Regions from separate parts of the Simplicispira sp. GW247-4R2A genome, predicted to be linked through region 4. Evidence: predicted binding sites of a transcription regulator. Region 4 holds the regulator's gene; each other region holds the start of a gene.

Region 1 (7,796 bases), on a different contig from region 4:
CCAGCTTCTGTGCAATCAGATTGCACACATCCCCTTCACGCTGCCAGCGCCCCTTCACAGCCAGTAGCCGGGCGCCGAGCAAGACCTCGCGCTGCGCCTCGCGCACCCCGCGCCAGACAATGACCTGAATAGATCCGTACTCGTCTTCGAGCGACACAAAGACCGTACCGCCGGCCGTCTGCGGCTGCTGGCGCACGGTCACGATGCCGGCGGTGCGAACAATGCGCCCATCGGGAACCTGGCGCAGTTGCTCCGAAGTCCTGAGGCGGTAGCGCTCCAGGCGCGCTCGCAGCAGCGCCATCGGATGGCTGCGCAGCGTCAGCCCCACCGAGGCAAAGTCCCACAGCACCTCTTCGCCTTCCTTGGCCTCTTCCAGCACCAGAACCTCCTCGTCCACCGGCGCGCCGTGCAGGAGTTCAGGCACCGCGTGCAGGGCAGCCGCTTCCCAGACCTGTTGCCGGCGATGCCCCGCCAGACTCTGCAGCGCACCGGCAGCGGCCAGCAGCTTCATCTCGTGCAGTTCCAGGTGGCACCGCCGGGCCAGATCTTGCGCGCTGTCGAACGGCGCTCTGCTTCGCTCCTGCACGATGCGCTCGGCGCTGTGGCTCTGCAGCCCTCTGACCATGCGCAGGCCCAGCCGCACGGCAGGAACTTCGGACAGATCTTCCAAGGTGGACTCCACGTCGCTGTGCGTCACGTCCACCGGCCGCACCTGGACGCCATGGCGCCGCGCGTCCTGCACCAGTTGGCTGGAAGAGTAAAAGCCCAGCGGTTGGCTGTTGAGCAGGGCGGCAAGGAACGCCGCGGGCTCGTGGCACTTGATCCAGGACGAGGCGTAGACCAGCAGCGCAAAGCTGGCCGAATGGCTCTCTGGAAACCCGTACTCCGAGAACCCCTTGATCTGCTCAAAAATCGATTCGGCAAACGCCTGCTCATAGCCACGTGCGGTCATGCCATCCACTATCTTGCTGTAGTACTTCTCCAATCCTCCCTTGCGCTTCCACGCCGCCATGGCCCTGCGCAGGCCATCGGCTTCACCCGGCGTAAAACCAGCCGCCAGGATGGCCACCTGCATCACCTGCTCCTGAAAAATTGGCACCCCCAGCGTGCGTCCGAGCGCCAGTTCCAGGTCCTTGCTCGGATACACCACCGGCTCCTTGCCCTGGCGGCGGTTCAGATACGGATGCACCATGCCGCCCTGAATGGGCCCTGGCCGCACGATAGCCACCTGGATGACCAGGTCATAAAAGCAGCGCGGCCGGTGGCGCGGCAGCATGCTCATCTGCGCCCGGCTCTCGATCTGGAAGACGCCTACGGTGTCGGCTTTGCAGATCATGTCGTAGGTGGCGTTGTCTTCTGCGGGAATGTCTTGCATGCCGAACGCGTAGCCGCGCCGATCCGAGATGAAGTCCAGAGCGCGCCGCAGGGCCGAGAGCATGCCCAGGGCCAGCACATCCACCTTGAGGAGGCCTGCTGCGTCCAGGTCGTCCTTGTCCCACTGGATCACGGTGCGATCGGGCATGGAGGCGTTCTCCACCGGCACCGTGCGGCAGAGCAAATCGCGGGTCAGTACAAAGCCGCCGGTGTGCTGTGACAAGTGCCGCGGAAACCCGATCAGCTGCCCGGTCAATTCAACAAGTTGGCGCACCGCCAGCGACTCGGGCTCCATGCCCAGTTCCTCGAACCGTTCGCGCCGGACCTGTTTGCCATCGAACCACTGCTGGCCCTTGGCAATCGCATCCACCGTCTCCAGGTCAAACCCCAGCGCCTTGCCTACGTCCCGAATGGCTGAGCGCGGGCGGTAGGTGATGACGGCGGCGGTGAGCGCTGCCCGGTCGCGCCCGTACTTGTTGTAGAGGTACTGGATCACCTCTTCGCGCCGCTGGTGCTCAAAATCGATATCGATATCCGGCGGCTCGTTGCGCTCCCGGGAGATGAATCGCTCGAACAGCACCGACATGCGCGCGGGGTCGACTTCCGTCACGCCCAGGCAGTAGCAGACCACGCTGTTGGCCGCCGAGCCCCGGCCCTGGCACAGGATGTGGCGCGAGCGGGCAAAAACCACGATGTCGTACACCGTCAGAAAATACGGCTCGTACTTGAGCTCGCCAATCAGTTCGAGCTCGTGCTCGATCTGCTCCTGCACCTGGGTGGCAATGCCTGCCGGCCAGCGCCGGCCCGCGCCTTCATAGGTCGCCTGGCGCAGGTAGCTCGTGGCCGTATGGCCCGGCGGCACCACCTCGTCGGGGTACTGGTAGCGCAGCTCGTCCAGGCTGAAGCTGCAGCGCGCCGCCACGCGCAGGGTCTCCTGCAAAAGCTCTGCAGGAAAGGTCTGCGCGAGGCGCAGGCGACTGCGCAGGTGCCGCTCGGCGCTGCGCTCCAAGGCGTCGCCGCATTCGGCCAGGGGCTTGCCGATACGGGTCGCGGTGAGGACATCGTGCAAGGGCTTGCGTGAGCGCACATGCATGTGCACGTCGCCCACTGCCACCAGCGGCAGCGCGGTCAAGGCAGAAAGAGCGCGCATGCGGTGCAGCCACAGCTCATCGTCGAGCCGGCGCAGCTGGGCCACGCCGATCCAGCAGCGGCCGGTGAACTCCTTGAGTACCCAACGACCGAGCCGCTCCAGCTCCCCATCGCTCGATGCGCGCTCCGGGCACAGCAGCACCAGGCAGTCCGCGAGCGCCGCACCCGTGACATCCGCCATGGTGGCGCGGTAAGTACCTTTCTCGCTGGCGCGCCGCAGGCGGGTGATGAAGGCGCACAGGTTGCCGTAGCCGGCGAGGTTCTGCGCCAGCACGACCAAGGTGCAGGCGGGCTCCTTCGCCTTCGCATCCGCCTCTGCTCCCACCTCCGCAGGCTCGATGCAGAACTGCGACCCCAGGACCAGCGCCAGGCCAAGCTCCTTGGCTGCCACATGCGCGCGCACCACGCCCGCCATGCTGCATTCGTCCGCCATGGCCAGGGCGCTGTAGCCCAGCGCCTTGGCCCGCTCGACCAATTCCTCCGGGCGGCTGGCGCCGCGCAGAAAGCTGAAGTTGGACAGGCACTTGAGCTCGGCATACGCCGGCAAAGCGTGGGCGCCAGGTGGGGTGCGAGTAGCCATGGGAGTGACCACGCCGCTCATCCAAAGTGCCCGTGCAAAAACCAGGCCGTCTGCTCTCCCGCCAGCCGCTCCTGGTAAATCCACAGCACCCCCGCGTGGGGGCTCAAGGCCAGCCAGTAGTCGCGCTGGACGTTGAGCGGCTGCGCGTCGGCTCCCTCGCTGCTGCGGTGCCACCAGCCGCCCTCTACACGGTCAGGACCGAGCAGCATCTGCAAACGGCCCTGGTAAATGGGGGCGTGCTCGCGCTCGGGCAGGCGCAAGGGGTCCCTCAGCAGCCAGGTGGGCAGAGGAAGCGCATACGGCTTGCTGCTGCCGCTCGCGGGCGCCGGGGCACCCTGGGCCCTTTGGGGAGAGAGGGCCTCGAAGGCTTCTGCGCTCTCCCAGTGCTGCATCCATTCCAGGCGGTGGTCCTGGCGGAGCACCGGGCGGCGCACGCAGCCCGCCCCCAGGCGCGCCTGGATACGCTCGAGCGCCAGCGCAATGCCCGCGCTCTTGGAGGTGGTCTCTGGAAGCAGCGAGCGGCTGCATTCAACCACCGGCGCCACTTCGGCCGCGACCAGTTCGATGTCGCCGACGGGCGCAAGCAGCTTGGCCCTGTCCAGATGCTCCGAGAGGAGCCGGGCAAAGTGCGCCACGCTTTGCATGGGCTGCGCGGTGCGGATGGTGATCTCGCCTCTGGTGCCCGCGTCCTTGGGGCGCATGGCGTCGTGAAACCAGCGCAGCGTGAACGCGGTGGCGCCCAGGCGGCGCGCGCACAGCCATGCGGCCATCTGCACCAGCAGGCGGTGCGCGCCAAACAGCAGCCCGGGAGCGGTCTCGACCCGGGACATGAACTCCAGCCTCGCACAAAAGCGCTCGGGCAGCGTGAGCCACTCGTAGGCTTCGGGGCGCAGGCCATAGGCCTGGTCAAGCGCGGTGAGCAACTGCTTGTCGAAACGCCGCCCGAGTCCCCCGCGCGGCAGTGCCCGCACGTCGCCCAGCGTGCGGCAGCCGACGCGCGCCAAGGTGGCTTCGTGGCGGGCCACCTGGGTGAGCGAGGACAGTGGCAGGGCGTCGAGCAGCCTGGCCAAGGGGTGCATGAAGCCATCCCCGCGGCCGGTGCGGGCCAAGGCCAGGGCAGCGAGCCCCGTCGGTGCCCAGGTGATCTGTGCACCCAGCTCCGCGGCGCCGTCCTCCATCGCCTGGCGCAGCACCTCCAGGCCGCCAAACAGCCGCGCGCTGGCCTGCACCTCTGCCAGCACTGCCTCTTCGAGCACGGTCACCCTCGGTGTGAACTGGAGCGCCCAGACGCCGAGGGCGGCTGCATCAATGGGCGAGTGGGTGGGTGGGTGCGACGGGACGGGGAGCAACGCGGCCCAATGTCCGAGCATCGGCAGCCTCCAGTCGAGACGGTGGGGTGGTTGCGGGAGCGGGAGCAGCTGCCGGTGCAGGGATCCGGATCAGCCTGGGCGGCAGCACACCTGCCAATTGGCCGGGTATGGCTTGCAATTGCAGGGCCTTGTCCATCGAGGCGGCGCGGCGCTTTGTGATCCGCACCTCCAGTTGCCAACCTGTGCCCAGGGCAATGCAGAGGCGCAGCGGCGCCGATGACGCATCGCGCAGCGTCGTCACCGGTCGCAGCAGAAACACCGGTGCCTCGCAACCATGGGCTTGCACCTGAAGCCGTCGAATCTGCTCCGGCCTGGCCTGGGGAAGCCAGGAGACGATGGCGCCCGCCGGATCGGCCTTGATCAGCTGCTCGGTTGCCCAGAGGCGCTCTGCAGGGGTGGCGGCCTCTATCCAGACGACCTGGTCGACCGAGAGGCCGAGTTGGCATAACCCACCCACATGCGGCTCCTTGGGAGGCGCCACCAGGTACAGGCGACCGCGCTCCCGCGTGAACGCGGGAATGGCAGGGCCGAGCAGGCGCCACTCGCAAACCGCTGCTTGCGCCGTCAGGAGCTCGGTCAGGCTGCGCCTGGGCCAGCCCCCACCGGGCAACTGGGCATCGAGCGCAGCAAAGCCCGTGGGGACCGTGGCCGCAGCTTGCCCTCCGATCTCGGTGCCGCGCCAGAGCGCCTCTGCCACATGCGCTGGCAAGGGCCTGGGCTCTGGCGCGCACGGGCGCATGCCGACTGCTGGGTGCAGGTCAGACGCGTCGTCCCGGCAGGAAGGAAGGGGAATGGCGAGGGGCAAGACGTGGGCCGATAACTGTATGAAAGCACAGTATATGGCTGCATCGCAAGGGCATGCCAGGAGATTCTTGCTTCGGCCAGGGCGCTGCACTTGCCCTCCCGAGATTGATAGCAGGTGATGTTGGTGCGGCGCGCGGCGCACCCAGGATGGCCCCACCAGGACAAAACCCCCTCACCGTGATCGGGTATGCGGTGGCAGTTCATCAGACCACTGCCAGCAGCTCCCGAAACTCCCTCGCATTGAGCTGCGACTTGTCTTCCATGCAGTTGTTGAATACGGCGTGGGCGTACTTCACCGACCGGGCAACGGGAGAAAACCGCTGGGCCAGTGCCTGCAGTTCCTCGGAGTCGTAGGCATAGTCGAAGCGCTCAGCGGCCGTCTTGGCGGGCTTGCCATAGGCCAGCGCATTGCGCCCGTGCAGGCGCAGCAGGGCATGCTCGGGATGGGTGCTCTCCCATATGGCCGGCACGCTGTTCGCCGAGCCTTGGGGGCCATCGACGATCGTGTGCACGAGCCCGAGGCGTCGCAGCATGGCCAGGGTCTGGGCGGTGGCTTCTTCGCTCTCCCACCAGCTGGGGTTGCGAAACTCGATGCTCAGGGTGTGCCCTGGCAGCTGCTCCAGGCAGTGCTCGATGTGTTCCACGCCCTGTGGGTGGCGAGACACCGCGGGTGAGAACTGAAAGTGCACCAGGCCCAGCTTGCCGTTGGCCTGAAGCGGCACGAGCGAGGCGGCAAAGCGTCGCCACAGCTCGTCCCGCAATTCAGTGGCCATGTCCTTGTAGACCATCCTGCGCCCGGCCCCCAGGGCTTGTCTGATGTCCTTAGGCAACACGTCGGTGCTCGTCCACTGCCCGGTGAACAGGCTGAAGGCCTTGATGTTGAAAACGAATCCCGGCGGAGTGCGTTCCGCCCAGTGCTGGGCGGTGCTCACCGAGGGGATGGCGTAGTAGCTGGTATCGACTTCCACCAGGTTGAACTGGGAGGCATAAAAGCGCAGCCACGCTTCGGGCGACTTCGCGCTTGCCGGGTAGAACTTGCCGCTCTCCAGCAGCGTCTTGTCCGTCCAGGATGCCGTTCCGACCAGCCAGATCATGGGTACCTCCTCCGCGCATCCTAGCCACGTTCTTCTCGAGAAAGCTGTATATTTATCCAGCATTCACAGGAGAAGAACCATGGAAATCATCGAGTCCACCTACGCCGTCACCCTGCGCGACTACCCCGGAGAGCTCCCAGTCAAGGAGCGCATTGCAGCGGAGGTACGTTACGCCAAAGCGCTTGAAAAGCAGCTGGGCGGCCCCGAGCAGGTGGCTGCTGCTCTCAAGACCATGACCAGCCTGGAGGATTCCGCGCCGGAGGTGGTCTCCGCGGGGGACCTTACGCTGCTCAAGACATGGGGCAAGGCGAGCGTTGCGGCCAAGCAAGCTGGGTTCAGGGATCTGGGTGAGGGGGACGGTGCGTACTTCGAAGTGCGGTTGGCATGAAGCGCCTGGATGCGCTAACGCTGGTGGATCGCGTTGCCTCAGCATTTTGATGCTGCGCTGGACGGATTGCTTTTCTTTCCTCCGTATGAACAAGCCGCTGAGATCGCCTTCGGGCGCATGGCAAGCCCTGTGTCCACAGAGGCTGACAGCCGAAGTTCACCAAGGGCGGCTTTTGCGGTATCTCAGCTGTTGTGCAGCAGATTAAACGGACTTTGCATAGCGCCTCCGACAGCAGTTGCGAAAATCGGCCTGTCGACGTAATGCCGGCCCCTATCATCGGGACATTCAGTCTGAGCCTCCGCGTCGCAGTTCATGGACCTTTTCCACATCATCTTCGACACAAGCCTGCTGCGTCAGACGCCATTCGGACACCCCAACTTTGGCCGTTTACTGAGGCGCGTGCAGCAAGGCGTGGCCAAGCTCTACATCCCGCTGATCGCACTGGAGGAGCGCCGGACCCAAGTTCTGGACGACTACGACCAAGTGATCGTCGCGGCGAATTCGAAGCTCGGCGAACTCAAGGGTGGGTCACTCGGCATGATCTGCGACGGCCTGGTCAACCCAGACCTTCGGGTGCCCAGCCGCGCCGAACTGGATCGGCACTCGGTCGAGGTCCTCAGGAAGTACCTGGCCGCCAACAAGATCGAGGTGCTGCCGTTCACAGGCGAGCACGGCGAGAGAGCCTGGGCCAGGTACTTCAACGTCAGCCCGCCGTTCAATGGCAAAGAGAAACGGGAGAACCGGCGCAAGGACATCCCGGACTCTTGGATCTTCGAAGCTGCGCTGGACGTCAAGGCGAAGGCTGGACGCCACATCGCCCTGGTTCGGGACGGAAAACTCGAAGGGGCGCTGCGTGACGACGGCTTCGAGATCTGGAGCGACATCGAGTTGCTCGATACCGCCATCGAGGAAGCCACCGCCGTCGTACCTATCAGGGCCAAGCCGCCAGCTGTTGCGGCAGTTCCGCTGAATCAACTGCGCAGCAAGAAGTTCGAGAACCTCGATCGCATCGTACTGGGCATGATCGACGCATGGGA
Region 2 (7,796 bases), on a different contig from region 4:
CGATGGGTTTCTTCATGTTGGCCTTGCACCAGCGCGCGGCTTCGGCTTCGTCGGGGCCGCCGATTTCGCCAATCATGATGACGGCGTCGGTGTCCGGGTCGTTGTTGAACGCCTGCATCACGTCGATGTGCTTCAAACCATTGATCGGGTCGCCGCCGATGCCCACGGCAGTGGACTGGCCCAGGCCGACTTCGGTCAGCATGGCCACGGCTTCGTACGTCAGCGTGCCCGAGCGGCTGACCACGCCGATGCGGCCCTTGCGGTGGATGTGGCCGGGCATGATGCCGATCTTGATTTCATCGGGCGTGATGATGCCGGGGCAGTTGGGGCCCAGCAGCAGCGTCTTCTTGCCGCCGGCGGCTTCCTTGGCGCGCATTTTGTTGCGCACTTCCAGCATGTCGCGCACTGGAATGCCTTCGGTGATGCAGATCGCCATGTCCAGATCGGCTTCCACAGCTTCCCAGATGGCGGCAGCGGCGCCCGCGGGCGGCACGTAGATCACCGAGACGGTGGCGCCCGTCTGGTGTGCGGCTTCCTTGACGGAGGCGTAAATCGGGATGTTGAAGATCGACTCGCCGGCCTTCTTCGGGTTCACGCCAGCGACGAAGCAGTTCTTGCCGTTCGCGTATTCCTGGCACTTTTCCGTGTGGAACTGGCCGGTCTTGCCCGTGATGCCCTGGGTGATGACCTTGGTGTCTTTGTTGATGTAGATCGACATGTTTCTTGTCCTAGTCAGTTTGGGACAGCGCTAAAGATCTGTCCCCAAGGTCATTACTTGACGGCAGCTACAATTTTTGTAGCGGCTTCGGCCATGGTGTCGGCCGCGATGATCGGCAGGCCGGACTCGGCCAGCAGCTTCTTGCCCAGCTCTTCGTTCGTGCCCTTCATGCGCACCACCAGCGGCACGGACAGGTTCACCGCTTTGCAGGCGGTGATCACGCCGGTGGCGATGGTGTCGCACTTCATGATGCCGCCGAAGATGTTGACCAGAATGCCTTTGACATTTTTGTTCGCCAACATGATCTTGAAGGCCTCGGTCACCTTCTCGGCGGTGGCGCCACCGCCCACGTCGAGGAAGTTGGCCGGCTCGCCGCCAAACAGCTTGATGGTGTCCATGGTGGCCATGGCCAGGCCCGCGCCGTTGACCAGGCAGCCAATGTTGCCGTCCAGGCTGATGTAGGCCAGGTCGAACTTGGAAGCCTCGACTTCGGCCGGATCTTCTTCGTCCAGATCGCGCAGCGCCACGATTTCGGGGTGGCGGAACAGCGCGTTGGCGTCAAAGTTGAACTTGGCGTCCAGCGCCGTGAGCTTGTTCTGGCTGTCGCGGTTGAGGGGGTTGATCTCGACCAGCGAGGCGTCGGTGTCCATGTAGCACTTGTAGAGCTTCTGGAACAGGTCTACCGCCTGGTCCATCGAAGCTTCGGGCAAGCCGATGCCGCGTCCAATCTTGCGCGCCTGCTCGTCGCCCAGGCCCTTGAGCGGGTTGATGTACTCGGTAATGATTTTCTCGGGCGTGGAATGGGCCACTTCTTCGATGTCCATGCCCCCTTCGCTCGACGCGATGAAGGCAACGCTTTGCGTGGCGCGGTCGGTGACCAGCGAGACGTAGTATTCCTTCTGGATGTCGGCGCCATCTTCGATGTACAGGCGGCGCACCTTCTGGCCCTCGGGCCCGGTCTGGTGCGTCTTGAGCTGCATGCCCAGGATTTCGCCGGCCAGGCGCTTGACGTCGTCGATGCTCTTGGCGACCTTCACGCCGCCACCCTTGCCGCGACCGCCGGCATGAATCTGCGCCTTGACGACCCAGACCGGCCCGCCGAGCTTTTGTGCAGCTTCGACGGCTTCCTGAACGGTGAATGCGGGAATGCCGCGCGGAACGGGCACACCAAATTGGCGCAAGATTTCCTTGGCTTGGTATTCGTGAATCTTCATGAGGACTTTCTCAGGAAAGGAATTTCACCCGTCTGCCATGAATGCATGTCTGGCGGCGGGCGGTGGACATGGCAGCCAGCGACTGTATCATGTTGCAACGCACCAATCTTGTTGGGAGCTTACACGCGGCGCTGCTGCTGCATCCGTACACACCGAGGAACACGCATGGTCAAGGTATTCATCGACGGCGAAGCTGGCACCACGGGGCTGCAAATTCGCGAGCGTCTGCAGGGCATGGACGCCATTGACCTGATCAGCATTGCCCCCGAAGAGCGCAAGAACCCGGCTGCCAAACGGGCCCTGTTGGCGCAGGTGGACCTGGTCATCCTGTGCCTGCACGACGACGCCGCGCGCGAGACGGTGGCGCTGGTCGATTCCATTGAAGCCGCGGGAGGGCGCCGCACCAAGATCATCGACGCGAGCACCGCGCACCGCACAGCACCGGGCTGGGTGTTCGGCTTTCCGGAGCTGTGCGCCGGTCAGGCGCAGGCGGTGCAAGCGGCGGCGCGCGTCTCCAACCCCGGCTGCTACGCCACCGGCGCCATTGCGCTGCTGCGCCCCCTGGTCGATGCGGGCCTGGTGGCTGCCGACCACCCGCTGTGCCTGCCCTCGGTGAGCGGCTACTCGGGCGGAGGGCGCAGCATGATTGAAGCCTACGAGGCGGGCGCAGCGCCGGCCTTCGAACTGTATGCGCTGGGCCTGACGCACAAGCATTTGCCGGAAATCATGCAGTTCACGGGCCTCACGCGCCGGCCTATTTTCATTCCCGCCGTCGGCAATTTCCGCCAGGGCATGCTGGTGGAGCTGCCGCTGCATCTGGACCTGCTGCCCGGCCAGCCCAAGGCAGCCGATCTGCACGACGCGCTGGCCGCGCATTACGCCCGCAGCAACACGCCTGAGCAGTGGGTGCGCGTACTGCCGCCCACGGACAACGGCAAGCTCGACGCGCCCGCGCTGGCCGGCACCAACGCGCTGGAACTGCGCGTGTACGCCAACGAGGCCTACCGGCACGCGGTGCTGGTGGCGCGACTGGACAACCTGGGCAAGGGTGCCAGCGGCGCGGCGGTGCAAAACCTGCGGTTGATTTTCGGCCTCTAAGAGACCTGTTCCAAGCGGCGGACGCCGCGAAACGGCGCTAGGCCTCGTCCCGGTCTGCCATGCGCAGCACGCGCGAGGCCACGTCCCCCGAGAAGCCGCGCGCCATCAAAAAACGCATCTGCTTGGCACGCGCCGAGGCGTCGGCGGGCGGCTCGGCGAACTTGCGGCGCCACAGTTCGCCGGCACGCTCCAGCTCGGTGCCCTGCAAGGGCGCCAGGGCTTGCTCCACCGCCTCGCCCGAGAGCCCCTTGGCCTGCAGTTCCTGGCGGATGCGCATGAGCCCCATGCGGCCCGCCCGCTGGTGCACCACGGACTCGGCCACCCGCTGCTCGCTGATGAAATCCTTGGCCTGAAGGTCGTCCAGCACGGCCGCGAGGTCGTCGCCGTCCTGCACATGCCGCGCCAGCTTGCGTGCCAGTTCGGCGCGCGAGTGCTCACGCTGCGAGAGCAGGCGCAGCGCCCGGCCCTTGAGCGAAGGCGGCGGGGTGCGCACTGCCTAGAGACTCCTGAATTTGTAGCTTCTAGCGCTTACTGGGTAAGCGCTCAAGCGACTTTTTCTTCTGATTTCTTGCCCCGCGCAGACACTGGTGCCGGCACCACGCCATCGGCGGCATCGTCGCCGGGCACCGCAAGCACCGGCGCGCCAGCCGGCAGCAGGGCGACGCCCAGGCTGTCGCGCACCTTGTTCTCGATCTCGCGCGCCAGTTGCGGGTTCTCGCGCAGGAATTCGCGCGCGTTGTCACGGCCCTGGCCGATCTTCTCGCCGTTGTAGGCGTACCAGGCACCCGATTTTTCAACGATGCGCGCGGTTACCCCCATGTCGATGATTTCGCCCTCGCGCGAGATGCCTTCGCCAAACAGGATGTCGAACTCGGCCGTCTTGAACGGGGGCGAGACCTTGTTCTTCACCACCTTGACGCGGGTTTCGTTGCCAATGACTTCCTCGCCCTTCTTGATGGAGCCGATGCGGCGGATGTCGAGCCGCACCGAGGCGTAGAACTTGAGCGCGTTGCCACCGGTGGTGGTCTCGGGGCTGCCGAACATGACGCCGATCTTCATCCGAATCTGGTTGATGAAGATGACCATGCAGTTGGTTTTCTTGATGGTCGAGGTCAGCTTGCGCAGCGCCTGGCTCATCAGGCGCGCCTGCAGGCCGGGCAGGCTGTCGCCCATGTCGCCCTCGATTTCGGCCTTGGGCGTGAGCGCCGCGACCGAGTCGATGACGATCAGGTCCACCGCGCCCGAACGCACCAGGCTGTCGACGATCTCCAGCGCCTGTTCGCCGGTGTCGGGCTGGCTGATCAGCAGGTCTTGCAGGTTCACGCCCAGCTTTTGCGCGTACTGGATGTCGAGCGCGTGCTCCGCATCGACAAAAGCACACTGGCCGCCCTGCTTTTGCATTTCCGCGATGACTTGCAGCGTCAGCGTGGTCTTGCCCGAGGATTCCGGGCCATAGATTTCCACCACGCGGCCGCGTGGCAGGCCGCCGACGCCGAGCGCCACATCGAGCCCAAGCGAGCCGGTGGACACCACCTGGATGTCCTCGATCACCTCGCCTTCGCCGAGCCGCATGATGGTGCCCTTGCCAAACTGCTTCTCGATCTGCGCCAGCGCAGCTTGCAGGGCACGTGCTTTTTCGCCGTCGGCGGGCATGCTGTGGTTGGTTGGGGTGCTCATGGAAATCTCCTGGAAATTCAATGCGTTGACGAGGTTTTTGTCTGCACCCCGTGGGAAATACTGGATGCTTGACCAGTAATGTAGGGCCGAAGTATTCTCCCGTAAAGATGATTTATAGTCAGTTTGCCTGACAATAAACCATGCCCGCCTCCATGCCCGTCTCCCCACCCTCCGACGCCTGGCGCCAGACCCACCTCGGCCGCTTGATGGGCGATGCGCTGCGCCGCTTTGACGCGCGCGTGCTGCAACTCATGGCGCGCAATGTCGAGGTGCCGCTGGCGCTGTCCAACCTGGCGGCGCGCGACCAGGTGGGGGCCGCGCACGTTCACATCACGCGGCATTTGTCGCTCGCCGGCGATCGGCTGACCGACCTGGCAGCGCGCGCCGGCATGTCCAAGCAGGCCATGGCCAGTCTGGTGGACCAGTGCACCGCCTGGGGCCTGGTGCGCCGCGAGGCGGACCCGTCGGATGCCCGGGCACGCCGCATCGGCTTCACGCCCACGGGTCTGGATTGGCTGCAGGCGTTTCAGGACGCCGTGGCGCAGGCCGAGGCAGAGTTTCGTGCCGAGGTCGGCGATGCGGTGGCCACCGTGGTCGCCATTGGCCTGGAAACCTATGGCAGCGGCGCACCATCGGGCCAATGGCGCTCCTAGAATCGCAGGCAGGGGCACTCTTGCCCGGTCATAAGTCGAATCCGGGAGACCCGCATGCGCATCCTCATTGCTGAAGACGACCAAGTGCTGGCCGATGGCCTCTTGCGCACACTGCGCAGCTCGGGCGCGGTGGTGGACCACGTGGCCAGTGGCAGCGAAGCCGACGCCGCGCTGATGACGAACAACGAGTTCGACCTGCTGATCCTCGACCTGGGCCTGCCCCGCATGCACGGGCTGGAGGTGCTCAAGCGCCTGCGCTCGCGCGGCTCGGCGTTGCCGGTGCTGATCCTCACCGCCGCCGACAGCGTGGATGAGCGCGTCAAGGGCCTGGACCTGGGCGCCGACGATTACATGGCCAAGCCGTTTTCGCTCCAGGAGCTTGAAGCGCGCGTACGCGCTCTGGCACGCCGCGGCATGGGCGGCGCCAGCAGCGCCATCAAGCACGGGCCTCTGGTGTACGACCAGGCCGGGCGCGTGGCCACCATCGACGGCAAGATGGTGGAGCTCTCGGCGCGCGAGCTCGGCCTGCTCGAAGTGCTGCTGCAGCGCGCTGGACGCCTGGTGAGCAAGGACCAGCTCGTCGAGCGCCTGTGCGAATGGGGCGAAGAGGTGAGCAACAACGCCATCGAGGTCTATATCCACCGCCTGCGGAAAAAGATTGAAAAGGGCCCGATCCGCATCGCCACCGTGCGCGGCCTGGGGTATTGCCTGGAAAAGATTCCGAGTTGATTGAAGCACCCCCCTGTGTCGCTTCGCTCCATCCCCCCTCTCTCGCATCGCTTCGCGCTGCGGGAGGGGGGACGCCACCAGTGCGGCGGGGCGGCCCTTGCACGGTGGCCGCTGGCCGAGGCCGCGCCAGTATGTTGCGTCGAGGGTGCGGCGATACGCCCCAAAAAGCAGGCGCCTATTGCTACTAATCCAGTAGCTTATAGCGCTTTCCCATCCTGCGTTAGAGCCACTTTTCACCCCAAACCAGGGCCGCGATCTTGAAGCTCTTCCAGCGCGAGCAGCGCTCTCTGTTTGGCGAGATCCTCGACTGGATGCTCACGCCGCTGCTCTTGCTCTGGCCCGTGAGCCTGGCGCTGACCTGGCTGGTGGCGCAGGGCATTGCCAACAAACCGTTTGACCGCGCGCTGGAATACAACGCCCAGGCGCTGGCGCAGCTGGTCTCGGTCAGCCACGGCAGGGCGCAGTTCAACCTGCCGCAGCCCGCCAGCGAAATCCTGCGCGCCGACGACTCCGACACGGTCTATTACCAAGTCCTGGGGCCGCGCGGCGAATTGCTCTCGGGCGAGCGCGAGCTGCCGCCACCGCCAGCCGACGAAGCCCCCAGCACCGGCGACGTGCACCTGCGCGACGCCGAGCTGCGCGGGCTGGACATTCGCATGGCCTATATCTGGGTACGCTTGTCCTTGCCCAATGCGCCGCTGGCGCTGGTGCAGGTGGCCGAGACGCGCGAGAAGCGCAGCGTGCTGGCCACCGAGATCATCAAGGGCGTCATGCTGCCCCAGTTCATCATCCTGCCGCTGGCCGTGCTGCTGGTGTGGCTGGCGCTGGCGCGCGGCATCCAGCCGCTGCACCAGCTCGAAGAGCGCATCCGCGCGCGCAAGCCCGACGACCTCTCACCACTCGACGACCGGACCGTGCCCCTGGAAGTGGCGCCGCTGGTGGCCTCGGTGAACGACTTGCTCACCCGGCTGAACGACTCGCTGGCGACCCAAAAACGCTTCCTGGCCGATGCCGCCCACCAGCTCAAGACGCCCCTGGCGGGCCTGCGCATGCAGGCCGACCTGGCGCAACGCGCAGGCACCAGCCCCGAAGAGATCAAGCGCTCACTGGAGCAGATCGGGCGCTCGAGCATCCGCGCCACCCACAGCGTCAACCAATTGCTGGCGCTGGCGCGGGCCGAGAGCAGCAGCGCGCAAATGGCGCTGATCCCCTGCGACCTGGCGCAGATCACCGTGGACGTGGTGCACGACGCGATCTCGCGCGCGCTCGACAAAGGCATTGACCTGGGCTACGACGGCGCCCTGCCCGGCGCCCCCGGCGTGCGCATGCTGGGCAACCCCACGCTGCTGCACGAACTGGTGCGCAACCTGGTGGACAACGCCATCAACTACACCCCCTCGACCCCCGAGCGCCCCGGCGTGGTCACGGCGCGCGTGCTGGCCGACACCTTTGGCCGCGTGCTGGTGGTGCAGGTGGAAGACTCCGGCCCCGGCGTGCCCGAGCCCGAGCGCGAGCTGATCTTCCGGCCCTTCTACCGGGCACTGGGGAACGACGCCGACGGCTCCGGCCTGGGCCTGCCCATCGTGCAGGAAATCGCCCGCCAGCACGGCGCGCGCATCGTGGTGGAAGACGTGCGCCCCGGCGCCACCCCGCCAGGCGCGTGCTTCAGCGTGCGCTTCGCGGCGCTGGATGCTTCGGAAGCCTGAG
Region 3 (7,796 bases), on a different contig from region 4:
TGCGGGCGGCAGGGTCGATGCCGTAGACGATGGTCTGGTGCGCGATCAGTGTGGCTTGGACGCCCAGGTCAAAACCAATGGCGCAGACTGCCAGCAGTACCAGTTGGACATGCGGTGGCATCAGGGGAGCCAATGCCATCGCAGCAAACGAGACCATGGCGATGCTTGTGCCGATACGCGTCACCCATTCGGGGCCGTGCCGGTCTGCCGCGCGCCCGGCGATCGGGGCTGCCAGCGCGCCCGCCGCACCGGCGAGGCCAAAGGCACCCGCAGCGGCGCTGCCAAGGTGGAAGGGCGCGCCATGCAGCATCACGGCGAGGGTGGACCAGAAGGCGCTGAAGCCGACCGACAGCAGGCCTTGCGCCAGTGTGGCGCGGCGCAACGAGGCATGGCGGCGCCAGAGTTGCACCAGGGTGCCGAGCAGGGCGCGATAAGGCAGTTGGGTGGTGGGCGCAAAGCGCGGCAGGCGGCGCCAGGCGGCAATGCAGATCACTGCAATGCTGAGTGCGGCAACACCAAACATCGCCCGCCAGCCGAAATGGGCGGCAACGTAACCGCTGACCACGCGGGAAAGCAGGATGCCCAGCAGCAGGCCCGTCATGACGGTGCCGACCACCTTGCCCCGGTGCGCTTCGGGTGCCAGTGTGGCGGCTGCCGGCACGATGTCCTGCGCCATGGTGGCGAGCACGCCAATCGCCAGGCTGGCCACCAGCAGCACCCCCATGGATGGCGCTGTTGCCGCTGCGAGCAGTGCCAGCACCAGGGCGCCGGCCTTGAAGACAATAATGCTCCGCCTGTCATAGCGATCGCCCAGTGGAGCCAGCACCAGGATGCCAAGTGCGTAGCCCAGTTGCGTCAGGGTCGGCACCATACCCACGCTGCGTGGAGTGGCACCGATGTCAGTACCCAGTTCTCCGAGCATGGGCTGGGCGTAATAGAGTGTGGCCGCCGCCAGACCGGCACCACTGGCCAACAGGAACACCAGCGAGGCGGGCAAAGACGACGCCTGTGTGGGTGAAGTCGCGGTGGAGTGGATATTCTCTGATTGCATAAAATTACCGTGTTTACCCTGGTCAGTAGAGCGATTCGTAGGGGGTGAGCAGAGTATCTTTGGACAAGATCTGCTTGGGTAGTGCCTTGGAGCGTACTTTTGTTATACGCTTTGTGCATGATAAAAAGTGCATTCCCACCGACCGTCGTATCTGCTGAACGCGCGGCCGACTCTGGTGATAGGCTGCAGCTGATGGCCACTTTTGTTCGCATCGTGGAATCGGGCAGCCTGTCAGCGGCAGCAGCGCAGATGCAGATCACCCAGCCGACCATCAGCAGGCGCCTCCAGACTTTGGAGCGTTCGCTTGGCGTCAGACTTCTGCAGCGCTCGACCCACGGCATGGGGTTGACACTTGAAGGCGAACGCTGTTTCGAGCGTGCCAAGGAGCTGCTGGCGAACTGGGCCGCGTTCGAAGCCGATTTGCGCGGCGCACAGGAAACGCCTGAGGGCTTGTTGCGGGTGGCGGTACCGCATGCTTTCGGACAAGAGCACTACGTCGGGCCGCTGGCCGAGTTTTTGCGCGCCTGTCCACGTGTCTCGGTCGAGTGGGTGTTGCGCGATGAAGTGCATGACTTCATCGTCGAGGGGGTCGATTGCGCCATCCAGGTCGGCGAGCCCACCGACCCGTCAGTGGTCGCCATCAAGCTTGCCGAAGTGCGGCGCATCGTGGTCGCCGCGCCGTCGGTGTTGGCCGGGCAAGCAATACCGCAGGACGCCGATGGCCTGCAAGCCTTCCCTTGGCTGTCGCTCAAGACCTACTACCGGCGCGAGATCACCTTGACCCACAAGCACAGCGGCGCATCGCAGCGTATCGCACTGCGTCCGGTGATGAGCACCGACAGCCTCTATGCGTTGCGGAGTGCCGCGTTACACGGATTGGGGGTTGCCGTTGGTTCGCGCTGGATGCTGACGAAGGACCTTGCACAAGGGCGTCTTCTGCATTTGGCCCCCGCGTGGTGCGCACAGCCGCTCCCTGTGTACCTCACGTACCCCTACGCAAGCTTCTATCCGTCTCGACTGCTGCGTTTCGTGGCGCTGATGCGAGATGCTATTCCGCAAACCATGGAAGACTGAGGTGACCGGGTGCTTCAAACGCTGTGCACTCAACGCCGGATGCGGCGCCCCGTCTTGAACACCCACCACACCACCGCTAGACAAGCGGCCATGAACATGAGCGTCATTCCCACGCTTGCGCCAATGTTGACATCCGCCTGGCCGTAAAACGCCCAGCGCAGGCCGCTGATGAGGTAGACCACCGGGTTGAACAGCGACACTTTCTGCCACAGCGGCGGCAGCATGTTGATGCTGTAGAACGCGCCGCCCAGAAAGGTCAGCGGCGTAATCACCAGCAGCGGAATGATCTGCAGCTTCTGAAAGCTGTCGGCCCACAGACCGATGATGAAGCCGAAGAGGCAGAAGGTGACGGCCGTGAGAATCAGGAAACCGACCATCCACACCGGGTGCGCCACTTCGTAGGGAACGAAAAACCGCGCTGTGGACAGAATGAGCGTCCCCACCAGCAGGGACTTGGTGGCTGCCGCGCCCACGTAGCCCAGCAGCACTTCCACCCAGTTGACCGGTGCGCTCAGTAGCTCGTAGATGGTGCCCGACCATTTGGGCATGTAGATGCCAAAGGCCGAGTTGGAAATGCTCTCGGACAGGAGCGAGAGCATCAAGAGGCCAGGGATGATGTAGGCGCCGTAGCTGACGCCGCCAATGTCGCCCATGCGCGAGCCGATGGCCGAGCCAAAGACAATGAAATAGAGCGAGGTGGAGAGCACCGGCGCTATCAGGCTTTGCATCCAGGTGCGAAACGCACGGTTCATTTCAAAGAAGTAAATGGCGCGCACGCCATGGGTGTTCAAACCGGTCATGCGGTGTGTGCTTTCGTGTCGTGGACCAGGCTGACGAAGATGTCTTCGAGCGAACTCTCGCTGGAGTGCAGGTCTTTGAAGTCAATGCTTTGTGCGGCCAGCGCGCGCAGCAGTTCGGCAATGCCGGTGTCCTCCTGCTGCGAGTCGAAGGTGTAGGTCAGCGCCTGGCCGCCTTTGCCCAGCTCCAGCGGCCAGCGCTCCAGCGCTACAGGCACCTGCTCCATGGGCTGCCTTAGGGTGAGGGTGAGCTGCTTTTTGCCCAGCTTGCGCATCAGCACGTCCTTGTCTTCCACCACGATCAGCTCGCCCTGGCGGATCACGCCAATGCGGTCGGCCATGTCTTCGGCCTCTTCGATGTAGTGCGTGGTCAAAATGATGGTGGTGCCGCCGTCCCGCAGCTGGCGCACCAGGCGCCACATGTCGTGGCGCAGCTCCACGTCCACACCGGCGCTGGGCTCGTCGAGGAACAGGATTCTGGGCTCATGCGACAGCGCCTTGGCAATCAGCACGCGGCGCTTCATGCCGCCCGAGAGGGCGAGGATTTTGGTGTCCTTTTTGTCCCAGAGCGAGAGGTCTTTGAGGATTCTCTCGATCAGCGCCGGGTTGGGGGGCTTGCCAAACAGCCCACGGCTGAAGCTCACCGTGGCCCACACGGTTTCAAACGCATCCGTCTGCAGCTCCTGGGGCACCAGGCCGATGGCGGCGCGCGCGGCGCGGTAGTCGCGCACGGTGTCGTGACCGTCGGCCGTGACCGTGCCGGTGGTGGCGTTGCTCATGCCGCAGATCACACTGATCAAGGTGGTCTTGCCGGCCCCGTTGGGGCCGAGGAGGGCAAAAATTTCACCCCGGCGAATGTCAAGGTTGACGTTTTTCAGTGCCTGGAACCCTCCGGCGTAGATTTTGGAGAGGCCGCGAACACGGACGATGCTGTCGGAGGCGTTCGGAGAGATGGAAGCAGTCGAAGACATGGATCAGGGAGTGCAGATGCCGCGCAGCGTCGCAGCGCGCGCAAGGAAGGCGATGGGGCCGGACATTGTGACGTGAACAGCGGCTTGTTGCCTGGGTTGGTATGGCGCGCAGAAACTACTGATTATATGTACAGTATCGCGATGTCTGACATCCTGATTCCTCTGCACGCGCTCAAAGGCCGTGGCGTGGCGTACCGGCAGCCGCACCGTTTCGAGCGCGATGCGCGCGATGCCTTCGATGACGGCTGGGGCACGGTGGAGGCTCAGAATGGGGCGCAGGTGCTGCTGCCCGTGACGCAGGTGCGTTTTGAGGACGCGCGCAGCGCCATCACGCGCAACGATTCGCCGGACATCGGCTTCAGCCAGGGGCTCAACCCGTACCGCGGCTGCGAGCACGGCTGCATTTATTGCTATGCCCGGCCCAGCCACAGCTACCTGGGCCTCTCGCCGGGGCTGGATTTCGAGACGCGTCTGGTTGCCAAGCGCAATCTCGCCGAGGTGTTGCGCGCAGAGCTCGCCCACCCGCGCTACCAGCCCGAGATGATTGCCGTGGGCACCGTGACCGACGCCTACCAGCCCGTGGAGCGCGAACTGCGGTTGACCCGCGCTGCGCTGGAGGTGCTGTGCAGCGCCCGGCACCCGTTTTCCATCGTCACCAAGGGCAGTGGCGTGGAGCGCGACCTGGATCTGATCGCCCCCATGGGTGCGCAGGGTCTCGCGGCGGTGTACGTGACCATCACCACGCTGGACGCGAAACTTGCGCGCATTCTTGAGCCGCGCGCCGCTGCGCCGTACCGGCGCCTGCGCACCCTGCGCACGCTGGCCGAGGCTGGCGTGCCGGTGGGTGTGAGCGTGTCGCCGCAGATTCCTTTTATCAACGACGACATGGAGCAGGTGCTGGCCGCCGCCTACGAGGCGGGCGCACGCCGCGCGTTCTACCAGGTGCTGCGCCTGCCATGGGAACTGGCGCCCATGTTTCGCCAATGGCTCGATCTGCATTACCCCGACCGCGCCGCGCGCGTGATGGCGCGCGTACAGGACCTCCACGGCGGCAAGGACTACCAGGCCGACTTCGCGACACGGATGAAGGGGCAGGGGATATGGGCGGATCTGCTGCGCCAGCGCTTCAACAAAGCCTGCGAGCGCCTGGGCTACGAGCGCGAGCGCCGCGCGCCGGACGTCTCGCTTTTTCGGCCTGCGGCGCTGCGGGCCCAGCGGGAGTTGTTTTAGGGACGTCTCATCAGGCGCTCACGCCTGCGCGTGCGGCAGTCTGTGAAATACCCTCTGCCAAGCGCTCCAGCAGTGCGCCCGGCAGGTCGTGGCCCATGCCGGGAATGAAGTCGGTTTGCGCCCCTGCGATGTGCTGCGCCAGTTGGCGGGCGCAGGCCGGGGGCAGCAGTGGATCGTCGGCGCCGTGCACGATGTGCGTGGGCGCGGTGATGCGGGGCAGCAGCGGCGTGCGGTCGCCGTCGGCCACGATAGCCAGCAGTTGGCGCGTCGAACCCGCAGGGTGCCAGGCGCGCTGCACCGATTCCAGTGCCAGCGCCCGCAGCGCAGTGGGGTCTGCCGGGTAGCCGGGGCTGCCGATGGTGCGCAGCAGCTTGACGATCCAGTCCACCGCAGCGTCGCGTCCGGGGCCCTGTGGGCGCGACAGGAGCTTGCGTTGCACGGCCCAAGACGGCTTGGGCAGCGAGCGTGCACCGCTGCTGGTCATCATCAGCGTGAGGCTGGCGACACGCTCTGGTGCGCTGGCGGCAAGATGCTGCGCAATCATCCCGCCCATCGACGCGCCGCATACGTGGGCACGCTCAATGCCGAGGGCATCGAGCACGCCCAAAGCATCGCGCGCCATATCCGCAAGGCTGTACGGAGACTGCACCGGCAAGTGCAGCCAGTGGCGCAGGCCCGCTGCCGCGATATTGGGCACGCCTGCCTGGTCGAAACCCTGGCTCAGCCCGATGTCGCGGTTGTCGAAACGCACGACGCGAAAGCCGCGCCCGGTCAAAGCCTGCACCAGCGCCTGTGGCCAGGCAATGAGCTGCATGCCCAGCCCCATGATGAGCAGCACGACAGGCCCGTCCTCCGGCCCCTGGTCGTCCACCTCAATGCGCAGGCCGTTGGCTTGAATTTGCATGGGGGCTCAGCGGCCTCGCGCGCTGTGCACCATCAGTGGCGCGTGAGACCGGCACGCCCTGTACCAGCGGCCCCCGCGCAAGGGCCGCCCCGCCGCGCTGGGGGCGTCCCCCCTCCCAAATCGCGCAGCGATTTGAGAGAGGGGGGAGGGAGCGCAGCGACGCAGGGGGGTGTCCGAATTCAATACCACTGCGCCACGACTTCGGGCTGGTGCGCGACTTTGAAGAACCAGCGGCGCGCGCCCTGCACGTCGAACCGCTTCCAGTGCGCGGGATCCTGGCGCAGGCGGTCGGCGATGGCGTACATGGCCAACGGGTTCATGCCCATGCCAATGTGGCTGGCGTGCACCTCGATGTTCTCGGTGTGCGCATGGCGCGCCGGGTTGATGCTGCAGGGCCAGGCGACGATGCCATCGGTCTTGCTGTAGATCGACGTGGTGGGCACCGGTGGCGGCTTGCGCACCTCGGCCAACAGCTCTTCGTCGGGCGCTTGCTGGCGGCTGACCAGCCGATAGAAGCGCCAGGCATTCGTCGCCTTGGGGTGGCCGGTAAAGGGGGTGCCCAGCGTGATGACGCAGCGCACCTGCTTGGGCATTTCCTTGGCCAGTTCGCGGGCGTAGATGCCGCCCAGGCTCCAGCCCACGATGCTGACCGGGGCGCCGTGCTCTGCGCACAGGGCTCGCAGGCGCTCGCGGCAGCCGTCGAGCACGCCGTCGCGCGGACCGAGGTTCAAGCCCTGTTTCCAGGGGTGGGCGCTGTAGCCTTGGCGTTTGAGAAAGCGGCGCAGCGCCAGAGTGCTGATGTCCGAGGCCCCCAGGCCAGGCAGTACCAGCACCGGGTGGCCGTCCCCCGAGGGCATTTTCGACAGCCAGGGCGAAACGGCGGCCAAGCCCATGGCTTCCCACGGTGCCCGCGCTTCCAGCATCAACAGCCACAGGCTGGGGGCCGTCAGGGCCAGCGCACTGGCGGGGTCGTCGCCGGCTTCCGGGCGAATCGGGCGAGGGCGGCAGGGCCGGATGCGGGCATAGAGCGTAGACACCATGAAAACATCCTAGCGATTGGGGGCGCCGTTGGCATCGGCGGTGACCCGAGCGGTGCGTCGCGTGCGCGACACTTTTCGCGTCGGTGTTGCATTGGGGTTGAACGTGGGTTTTTTGGGCGTGCGCTGAATTTTTACCGCGGCAGCAGCTTTGGCGGGCACTGGCAATGCCCGCAGCTCTTCCATCGCCGCATCGAGCGCCAGCGCCAGGGCTTTGACGTCGGGCAGGGCGGCCGCGTCGGCCATCAGGCCGAAATCCATGTGCGCGTCGAAGCTCTGCACCGTGATGTTCAGGGCCAGCCCATGCACGACGATGCTGGTGGGGCAGTTGGCCAGCACGCGCGCGCCAGCCAGGTAGATCGGCACCTGCGGGCCGGGCACGTTGGAGATCACCACGTTGGCCACCTGTGGCAAGCGCTCCGCCACCCGGGCCTTGCCGTAGAGCGAGGCGGCCGCCTGCATCAGCCAGGGAATGCCGATCGAGGGGAAATCGGTGGGCAGGATGCTTTTCATCTGGCCCATGGTTGTCTTCATCGCCTGGCTCGCCGTGCGGATGTGCGCCAGGCGTTTGCCTGGGTCGGCGAGGTGCGTTCCCAGGCTGATCAGGCTCATCGAGGCCTGGTTGTCGGAGCGGGTATCGCCCGCCGGGCGCAGCGAGATCGGTACCGCCGCCACCAAGCTCTTGCGCGGTAGCTGCTGGTGTTGCAACAGGTAGCTGCGCAGTGCGCCAGC
Region 4 (7,796 bases):
GCCACTTGCTGCGCATGCAGAAGAAGTGACGCCATGGTGTGCAGCAAGCCAGTACCCTGGACGGCAGGCGTAAACCGGAGGTTCGCTCCATGAACTTCCGCTCCCGCGACCGGGAAGAGCCCGAGATCAACCTGATCCCCTTTATCGACGTGCTGCTGGTGATTCTCATCTTCATGATGCTGACCACCACCTACAGCAAGTTCACCGAGCTGCAGCTCACGCTGCCGGTGGCCGACGCCGAGCAGATGCGCGACCGCCCCAAGGAGATCATCGTCTCCGTGGCCGCCGACGGCCGCTATGCAGTCAACAAGAGCACTCTGGAAGGCCGCAGCGTGGACGACATGACCGCGGCCCTGCGCGCCGCCGCAACGGCCGGGCCGCAAAGCATCGTCATCATCAGCGCCGATGCCATGTCGCCGCACCAGTCCGTCATCACCGTGATGGAGGCCGCGCGCCGGGCAGGCCTCTCGCAGATCACCTTCGCCACGCAATCTGCCGCCAGCGCCGCTCCGGCGCAGCACTGACATGCAGCGCGTCTGGGCCCGCCGCGGTGCTGCGAGCCGGGCGCTGTGGCCCCTGTCGCTGCTCTACCGCGCCCTCGTTGCCCTGCGCCGGTACTTGTACCGCAGTGGCTGGCTGCACAGTACGCGGCTGCCCGTTCCCGTCATCGTCGTCGGTAACGTGGTGGCTGGCGGTGCGGGCAAGACGCCGGTGGTGATGGCGCTGGTGCAGCACCTGCAATCGCGCGGCATGCATCCGGGGGTGATCTCGCGCGGCTATGGCCGCCGCAGCCGAGGCGTGCACCATGTGCAGGCTGACAGCGCAGCCAGCGAAGTGGGCGACGAGCCCGCCCTGATCGCCCGCCGCTGTGCCGTGCCCGTCGTGGTGGCTGAGCAGCGCAGCGCTGCCGGAACAGCCCTGCTGGCGCGCCACCCCGACACCAATGTGATCGTCTGCGACGACGGCCTGCAGCACCTGGCGCTGGCGCGCGACCTGGAAATCTGTGTGTTTGGCACGCAAGGCGTGGGCAACGGCTGGCCGATGCCGGCGGGGCCGCTGCGCGAACCCTGGCCACGCGCGGTGGATTTCGTGGTGTATGCGGGAAGCCCGCCGCCCTCCTCTGGCGCCCTCTCCTTTCCCATTGAGCGCCAGTTGGGCGACGCGGCCATCACGGCCAATGGCCAGCGCGTGCCTTTGTCGAGTCTTGCAGGCGAGGCGCTGCTCGCCGTCGCCGGGACGGCCCGCCCGGAAGACTTTTTTGCCATGTTGCGCGCGCACGGTGTGCCGCTGCAGCAGACACTGGCACTGCCAGATCACTTTGATTTCAATAGCTGGAAACCTAATACAGACAAGCGCCAGAGGCTTATTTGCACCGAAAAAGATGCCGTGAAACTCTGGCCCCGCTTTCCCGACGCGCTGGCCGTGCCGCTGGAAGTGCGCCTGGACCCCGGATTTTTTGCCGCACTGGACAAGCGCCTGGCCCAACTGGGCTCGCTATCATCGTCCCTCCGGTCGCCCTCTTGACCACCACTTCGCTTTTGCCGCACGCCGCCATGGAACCCCGTCTGCTCGAACTGCTCGTCTGCCCCGTCACCAAGGGCCCGCTTACCTACGACCGTGAGCGACAGGAACTCGTCTCGCGCAGTGCCCGTCTGGCTTACCCGGTGCGCGACGGCATTCCCATCCTGCTGGAGGCCGAAGCGCGCACGCTCAGCGACGAGGAACTCGAGGCGTGAGCATGGCGCCCGAAACCTCTGCTGGAGTGAGCAGCGCGGCATTCCAGGGCGCAGCGCTGCGCTTTACCGTGCTGATCCCGGCGCGCATGGCGTCGAGCCGGCTGCCAGACAAACCCCTGGCCGACATCGCCGGCCTGCCCATGGTGGTCCGCGTAGCGCAGCGGGCCACGCAGAGCGGCGCATTGCGCACCGTGGTGGCGGCCGACGACGCACGCATCCTGCGCGCCTGCACCGAGCACGGCGTCGAGGCCATTGCCACGCGCGCCGACCACGCCAGCGGCAGCGACCGCCTGGCGGAGGCCTGCGCAACGCTGGGACTGGAGGGCGACGACCTGGTCGTCAACGTCCAAGGCGACGAACCGCTGATGGACCCGCAGCTGGTGCACTCGGTCGCTGCCATGCTGGCTTCCCAGCCTGCTGCCAGCATGGCGACCGCCGCCCACGCCATCGCTTCGCTGGAGGATTTTCACAACCCCAACGTCGTCAAACTGGTGCTGGATGCCCACGGCTGCGCGAGCTATTTCAGCCGCGCGCCCATCCCTTGCGCACGCGACTTGCGCGGTACCGAGTGGTGGAGCGGCGCGGCAGAGCGGGCGCAGCCACGCGTGGGCAGCCTGGCGGGATTCACGCCACTGCGCCACATCGGCATCTACAGCTACCGGGCCGCCTTCCTGCGCAGCTTTCCCACGCTTGCACAAGCCCCTACCGAGGCCATTGAACAACTGGAGCAACTGCGCGCCCTCTGGCACGGCCACCGCATTGCGGTGCACCTGGCAGAGCAGGCACCCGGCCAAGGCGTGGACACGCCTGAAGACCTGGAGCGCGTGCGCGCCCTTTTTGCCTGAGTCGGCCCCGTAAGCAAGAGCGCGGGAAGCGCGTGCTATCCTCGTTTGCTGACGTGCACGCTGGCAGAGGGACAAAGGAACGACGTGTGCAAAGTCACCCGCTAACACCAACCAAGAGGACCCCATGAAACTCATATTGCTGGGCGCCCCCGGTGCCGGAAAGGGCACACAGGCCGCGTTCATCTGCCAAAAGTACGCCATTCCGCAAATTTCGACTGGCGACATGCTGCGCGCCGCTGTCAAGGCTGGCACGCCGCTGGGTCTCAAGGCCAAGGCCGTCATGGATTCTGGCGCCCTGGTGAGCGATGACATCATCATTGGCCTGGTGAAAGAGCGCATCGCCCAGGCCGATTGCGCCAATGGGTTCCTGTTTGACGGCTTTCCCCGCACCATCGTACAGGCCGACGCCATGAAGGACGCGGGCGTCAAGCTCGACTATGTGCTGGAAATCGACGTTCCGTTTGACGCCATCATCGAACGCATGAGCGGGCGCCGCTCGCACTCTGCCAGCGGCCGCACCTACCACGTCAAATTCAATCCCCCCAAGGTGGCCGACACCGACGACGAGACGGGTGAGCCACTCATTCAGCGCGAGGACGACAAGGAAGACACGGTCAAGAAGCGCCTGGAGGTCTACAGCGCCCAGACGCGGCCGCTGGTCGACTACTACGCTGGCTGGGCCGAACGCGACTCGGCCAGCGCCCCCAAATACCGCTCCATCAGCGGCACCGGCAGCGTGGAAGACATCACCGCCCGCGCGCTCCAGGCACTGGCCAACTGACGCCGCCGACCCCGGCAGCGCCAGCAGACAAAGCGCCCAGCAATGGGCGCTTTTTTTTTGCGTCGCCCGTCGCCAGAAGCTGTACGCAGCTCACTGGGCCTGCATCAGCTCCAGCATCAGCGAAATGCGCGCCTTCACCGGCGAAAGCCCACCAGTCAGTGGCAAGCCATGGCCAGGCGTGCCTACGATCTGGCCAAACGGGCAACGGCTCCCCACACGCACCAGCACCCCCGCTTGCTGCGCCCGCTGCAAAGCGGCCTCAAGTCGGTAGTGCAAGCTTCCATTGCCCGTCGCTGCGACCACCAGGCCGCGCACACCTGCCCGCACCAGCGCATCCACCTGTGCTCCAGTGGCGCCCGCATGGCTGAGCACGATTTCTACCCATGGCCAGGCAGCACCCTCCTGCGGCACGGAAAAAGCGGACCTGTCCACGTTCCCGGCACTGGGCCAAGAGTGTGTCAGGCGCAGGTGACCTTCTTCCATCCAGCCCACCGGCCCGGCATCGCCTGAACCAAAAGCGTCCACCCGGTAAGGGTGAAGCTTTTGCACATGACGCGGCGAATGCACCGCGCCGGCACACACCACACTCACCCCCGCAGTGCGCGCCTGGCAGGCCAGCGCCAACGCATCGCGCAGGTTCTGCGGACCATCAGGCGAGAGCGCCGTAGCAGGCCGCATGGCACAGGTCAACACCACAGGCTTGCGCGCCTCCAAGGTGCAGGCCAGGAACCAGGCCGTCTCCTCCAAGGTGTCCGTCCCATGCGTAATGACAATGCCGTGAATCGCCTCATCCGCGAGGTGCACCACACACCTGCGGTGCAACGCGGTCCAGAGCTCGAAATCGACATTTTTGCTGTCAATCTGCGCCACTTGCTCTGCGTCCAGGTCCATTTCCGGCGGCAAGGCAAGGTGCCCAAGCCCCCCCAGCAAGGCCTGCACTGACCGTTCACCCGCCTGGTAGCCAACGTTGTCACCAGGCTGCACAGCGCTCCCAGCAATCGTGCCGCCAGTACCCAACACCATGATTTTTTGTCTCGCCACTTGCATCTCCCGAAAAACTGTTTAAAAATACAGGTACTGAAGCTTCATACAGGCCTGCTTTGCGCAGTACGACCATGTTCAACGGCCCCCGTCTTACCCCCAGACAGCAACAAATTCTGGATCTGATCCAGACTGCCATTGCGCAATCCGGCGCGCCCCCAACGCGTGCCGAAATTGCCACAGCCCTGGGCTTCAAGTCGGCCAACGCGGCAGAAGAGCATCTTCAGGCGCTGGCTCGCAAAGGCGTTATCGAACTGATCAGCGGCACGTCGCGCGGCATCCGGCTGCGCAGCGAGGCGGTACGCAACATCAACGCCGCGCGCGGCACCCAATTCAGCCTTCCCATTCCCGGACTCACCCAGCTTGCGCTGCCCCTGGTAGGGCGCGTGGCGGCAGGCTCTCCCATTCTCGCGCAGGAACACATCGAACAGACCTGGTGCGTCGAGAGCAGCCTGTTCGAGCACAAACCCGACTACTTGCTCAAGGTGCGCGGCATGTCCATGCGCGACGTGGGCATCATGGATGGCGATCTGCTCGCGGTTCGGCAAACACGCGAGGCACGCAACGGCCAGATCATCGTGGCCCGCATCGGTGACGAGGTAACCGTCAAGCGCCTGCGGCGCACGGCACACGCAATTGAGTTGCTGCCCGAGAACCCGGACTTTCCCGTCATCGTCGTCCAGCCAGGTGAGCCCTTCGAGATTGAAGGCCTGGCTGTCGGCCTGATCCGCAACACCATGTTGAACTGACCCTTTTCTATGCGCCGCAGGTGGCGGGCGCTTGGCGGGGCAGGAGCCTCACCATCCCTGCGATGCATAGCTACGTCAATCCTGCCTGTGTTCATCCATTTTCATGGGAGCTTCACATGCACAGTCTTCTGGCTCGCGCCTCACAACTGACTTTGTCCTTTTTTTCTGCGCGCCAATGGCTCGGCACAGCCGAGCGCCACATGCCCGCACGTCCCCGTCCCGCACACGATTCCCCGCACACGCGTGGTTTCACCCCCAACCATAGAACCGGATGTGCAGCGCAATCCGAGCAGCCGCCCGAGAGACATGCATGCAGCGCTGCGTCAGGCATGCTGAAAACTCACCCGGCGCGACCCGTGCGCGTACTGCGCATGCGTGAGGGCACTACAGAGCGGCTGGCCATCGTGGGCCGCATGGCCGACGTATGTGCGGAACTTGACCGCCTGGCTGCGCACGAACGCCTTTGTTGACGAGAAGGCAAGGGGAAGTCTGCAAGGCACAATCGGGCGATGAATATCGTGATTCTCGACGACTATCAGGATGCGGTTCGCAAACTCCACTGCGCCGCCCGCCTCGATGCCCACTCCGCCAAGGTGTACACCAACACCGTCAAGGGCGTTGGTCAGCTGTCAGTGCGACTGAAAGATGCGGACATCATTGTCCTGATCCGCGAACGCACGCACATCACACGCCAGCTGGTCGAGAAACTTCCCCGCCTGAAAATGATTGCGCAGACCGGCAAGGTCGGCAGCCATATCGACATAGGGTCCTGCACGGAGCACGGCATTGCAATCTCCGAAGGCGTCGGGTCTCCCGTGGCGCCAGCCGAGCTCACTTGGGGACTGGTACTCGCGGCCATGCGCCGCCTGCCGCAGTACATCTCCAACCTCAAGCACGGCGCCTGGCAGCAGTCAGGACTCAAGGCTGCCTCCATGCCGGCCAACTTCGGCGTTGGCAGCGTCCTGCGCGGCAAAACCCTGGGCATCTGGGGGTACGGTCGCATTGGTCAAATCGTGGCCGGATACGGCCGTGCCTTCGGGATGAACGTGCGCATCTGGGGCAGCGAGGCGTCACGTGCGCAAGCACTGACCGACGGCTACCAGGTGGCCATCACGCAGCAAGACTTCTTTTCCCAATGCGACGTTGTTTCACTGCATTTGCGGCTTACCCCGGAAACCCGCCACTTGATCACCCTCGAAACTCTGTCCTATATGAAGCCCACTGCTTTGCTGGTCAATACTTCACGGGCTGAATTGATTGAGGCCGATGCCCTGTTGGCAGCACTCAACCGGGGCCGTCCCGGCATGGCCGCGATCGATGTTTTCGAAAGCGAGCCCATTTTGCAAGGACACGCGCTGCTTCGCCTGGAAAACTGCATTTGCACACCCCACATCGGCTATGTGGAGCTGGACAATTACGAGCTGTATTTTGGCTCCGCTTTCGACAACGTGCTCAATTTCATACGCGGCACACCTACCAATATCGTCAACCCAGGAGCGCTTCAGGTTCGACGGTAACGCAAGCCCGTACGCGGCTGGAAATTAAAAAGGCTTCCCGAGGGAAGCCTTTTTTGGGTTCAGGCACAAGGCCTGAAAACAGGACCTTAGTTCAGCGGGTTTTTCTTGCCATCGATGTAGTGGTACAACGTGATGGCGGGAGTCTGCATTTCGCCATTCTTCGTAAAGGCGATCGTGGCGGTCACGCCCTTGTAGTTGGACTTCGCCAGTTCTTTCACGTACACCTTGGGGTCCACTGAGTTGGCACGCTTCATAGCGTCGACCAGCAGCATCGTGGCGTCGTAGGTGTAGGGGCTGTACACCTGGAACTCGCCTGGGTACTTGGCGTCATAGCGCTCCTTCCACGCCTTGCCGCCAGGCATCTTGGCGAGCGACGAACCACCTTCAGCACAGACCACGTTGTTCAGCGTTTTGGCGCCGGCTGCGAGCTGGGCGAGTGCAGCGGTGCAAACGCCGTCGCCGCCAAAGTACTTCACGTCAGCCATCCCCAGCTGCTCCATCTGGCGCAGCATCGGGCCGGCTTGTGGGTCCATACCGCCGAAGAAGATGGCGTCCGGCTTCTTGGCCTTGATGGCGGTCAAAATCGCCATGAAATCCGTTGCCTTGTCGGTCGTGAACTGCTGATCAACCTGCTTCATGCCCAGGCCCGCTGCGGTCTTGGCAAACACGTCTGCCACGCCTTGGCCGTAGGCCGTGCGGTCGTCAATCACGGCAAAAGACTTGAGCTTGAGCGTATCGTGGGCATAGTGCGCCAAGCCTGCGCCAAGGGCGTTGTCGTTCGCGATGATGCGGAACGTGGTGTCATAGCCGGGCTTGGTCAGGCTGGGGTTGGTGGCAGCACCCGTCACCATGGGAATGCCGCAGTCGTGGTACACCTTGGATGCGGGAATGGTCGTGCCCGAGTTCAGGTGACCCACCACACCGGCAACCTTGGAGTCGCACAGCTTCTGGGCAGCTGCCGTACCTTGCTTGGGATCCGCTGCGTCATCTTCGGCCTGCAGTTCAAACTTGATTTTCTTGCCGCCGATGGTCACACCCTTGGCATTCAAGTCCTCAATGGCCATGCGCGCGCCATTTTCGTTGTCCTTGCCGTAGTGGGCTTGCGCACCCGACACCGGGGCGACGTG

What was found. The regulator LexA, encoded in region 4, represses DNA repair genes until DNA is damaged. The targets are predictions, from matches to a motif close to ACTGTATNNNNATACAGT.
Region 1: the regulator LexA is predicted to act here: its motif matches at 5,293-5,310, upstream of imuA (translesion DNA synthesis-associated protein ImuA).
Region 2: the regulator LexA is predicted to act here: its motif matches at 4,767-4,784, upstream of recA (recombinase RecA).
Region 3: the regulator LexA is predicted to act here: its motif matches at 4,011-4,028, upstream of AC07ZH_RS17190 (PA0069 family radical SAM protein).

Annotation. Positions count from the first base shown of each region.
Region 1 covers NZ_JBWKZM010000019.1:66,264-74,059, reverse strand. Annotated here, with positions in the region: gene AC07ZH_RS13660 (error-prone DNA polymerase) at 1-3,103, opposite strand, end outside; gene AC07ZH_RS13655 (Y-family DNA polymerase) at 3,121-4,473, opposite strand; gene imuA (translesion DNA synthesis-associated protein ImuA) at 4,409-5,212, opposite strand; gene AC07ZH_RS13645 (DUF72 domain-containing protein) at 5,481-6,371, opposite strand; gene AC07ZH_RS13640 (hypothetical protein) at 6,451-6,759, shown strand; gene AC07ZH_RS13635 (PIN domain-containing protein) at 7,072-7,796, shown strand, end outside.
Region 2 covers NZ_JBWKZM010000032.1:38,886-46,681, forward strand. Annotated here, with positions in the region: gene sucD (succinate--CoA ligase subunit alpha) at 1-718, opposite strand, end outside; gene sucC (ADP-forming succinate--CoA ligase subunit beta) at 772-1,932, opposite strand; gene argC (N-acetyl-gamma-glutamyl-phosphate reductase) at 2,098-3,030, shown strand; gene recX (recombination regulator RecX) at 3,068-3,523, opposite strand; gene recA (recombinase RecA) at 3,574-4,707, opposite strand; gene AC07ZH_RS17865 (MarR family winged helix-turn-helix transcriptional regulator) at 4,848-5,360, shown strand; gene AC07ZH_RS17870 (response regulator) at 5,415-6,089, shown strand; gene AC07ZH_RS17875 (sensor histidine kinase) at 6,347-7,795, shown strand.
Region 3 covers NZ_JBWKZM010000030.1:17,205-25,000, forward strand. Annotated here, with positions in the region: gene AC07ZH_RS17170 (MFS transporter) at 1-1,051, opposite strand, end outside; gene AC07ZH_RS17175 (LysR family transcriptional regulator) at 1,244-2,125, shown strand; gene AC07ZH_RS17180 (ABC transporter permease) at 2,155-2,925, opposite strand; gene AC07ZH_RS17185 (ABC transporter ATP-binding protein) at 2,922-3,893, opposite strand; gene AC07ZH_RS17190 (PA0069 family radical SAM protein) at 4,035-5,123, shown strand; gene AC07ZH_RS17195 (alpha/beta fold hydrolase) at 5,134-6,027, opposite strand; gene AC07ZH_RS17200 (esterase/lipase family protein) at 6,207-7,067, opposite strand; gene AC07ZH_RS17205 (wax ester/triacylglycerol synthase family O-acyltransferase) at 7,077-7,796, opposite strand, start outside.
Region 4 covers NZ_JBWKZM010000007.1:34,338-42,133, forward strand. Annotated here, with positions in the region: gene AC07ZH_RS06785 (MotA/TolQ/ExbB proton channel family protein) at 1-29, shown strand, start outside; gene AC07ZH_RS06790 (ExbD/TolR family protein) at 90-524, shown strand; gene lpxK (tetraacyldisaccharide 4'-kinase) at 526-1,524, shown strand; gene AC07ZH_RS06800 (Trm112 family protein) at 1,554-1,736, shown strand; gene kdsB (3-deoxy-manno-octulosonate cytidylyltransferase) at 1,739-2,581, shown strand; gene adk (adenylate kinase) at 2,706-3,362, shown strand; gene AC07ZH_RS06815 (asparaginase) at 3,453-4,409, opposite strand; gene lexA (transcriptional repressor LexA) at 4,478-5,152, shown strand; gene AC07ZH_RS06825 (hypothetical protein) at 5,482-5,622, shown strand; gene AC07ZH_RS06830 (D-2-hydroxyacid dehydrogenase family protein) at 5,662-6,669, shown strand; gene AC07ZH_RS06835 (branched-chain amino acid ABC transporter substrate-binding protein) at 6,756-7,796, opposite strand, start outside.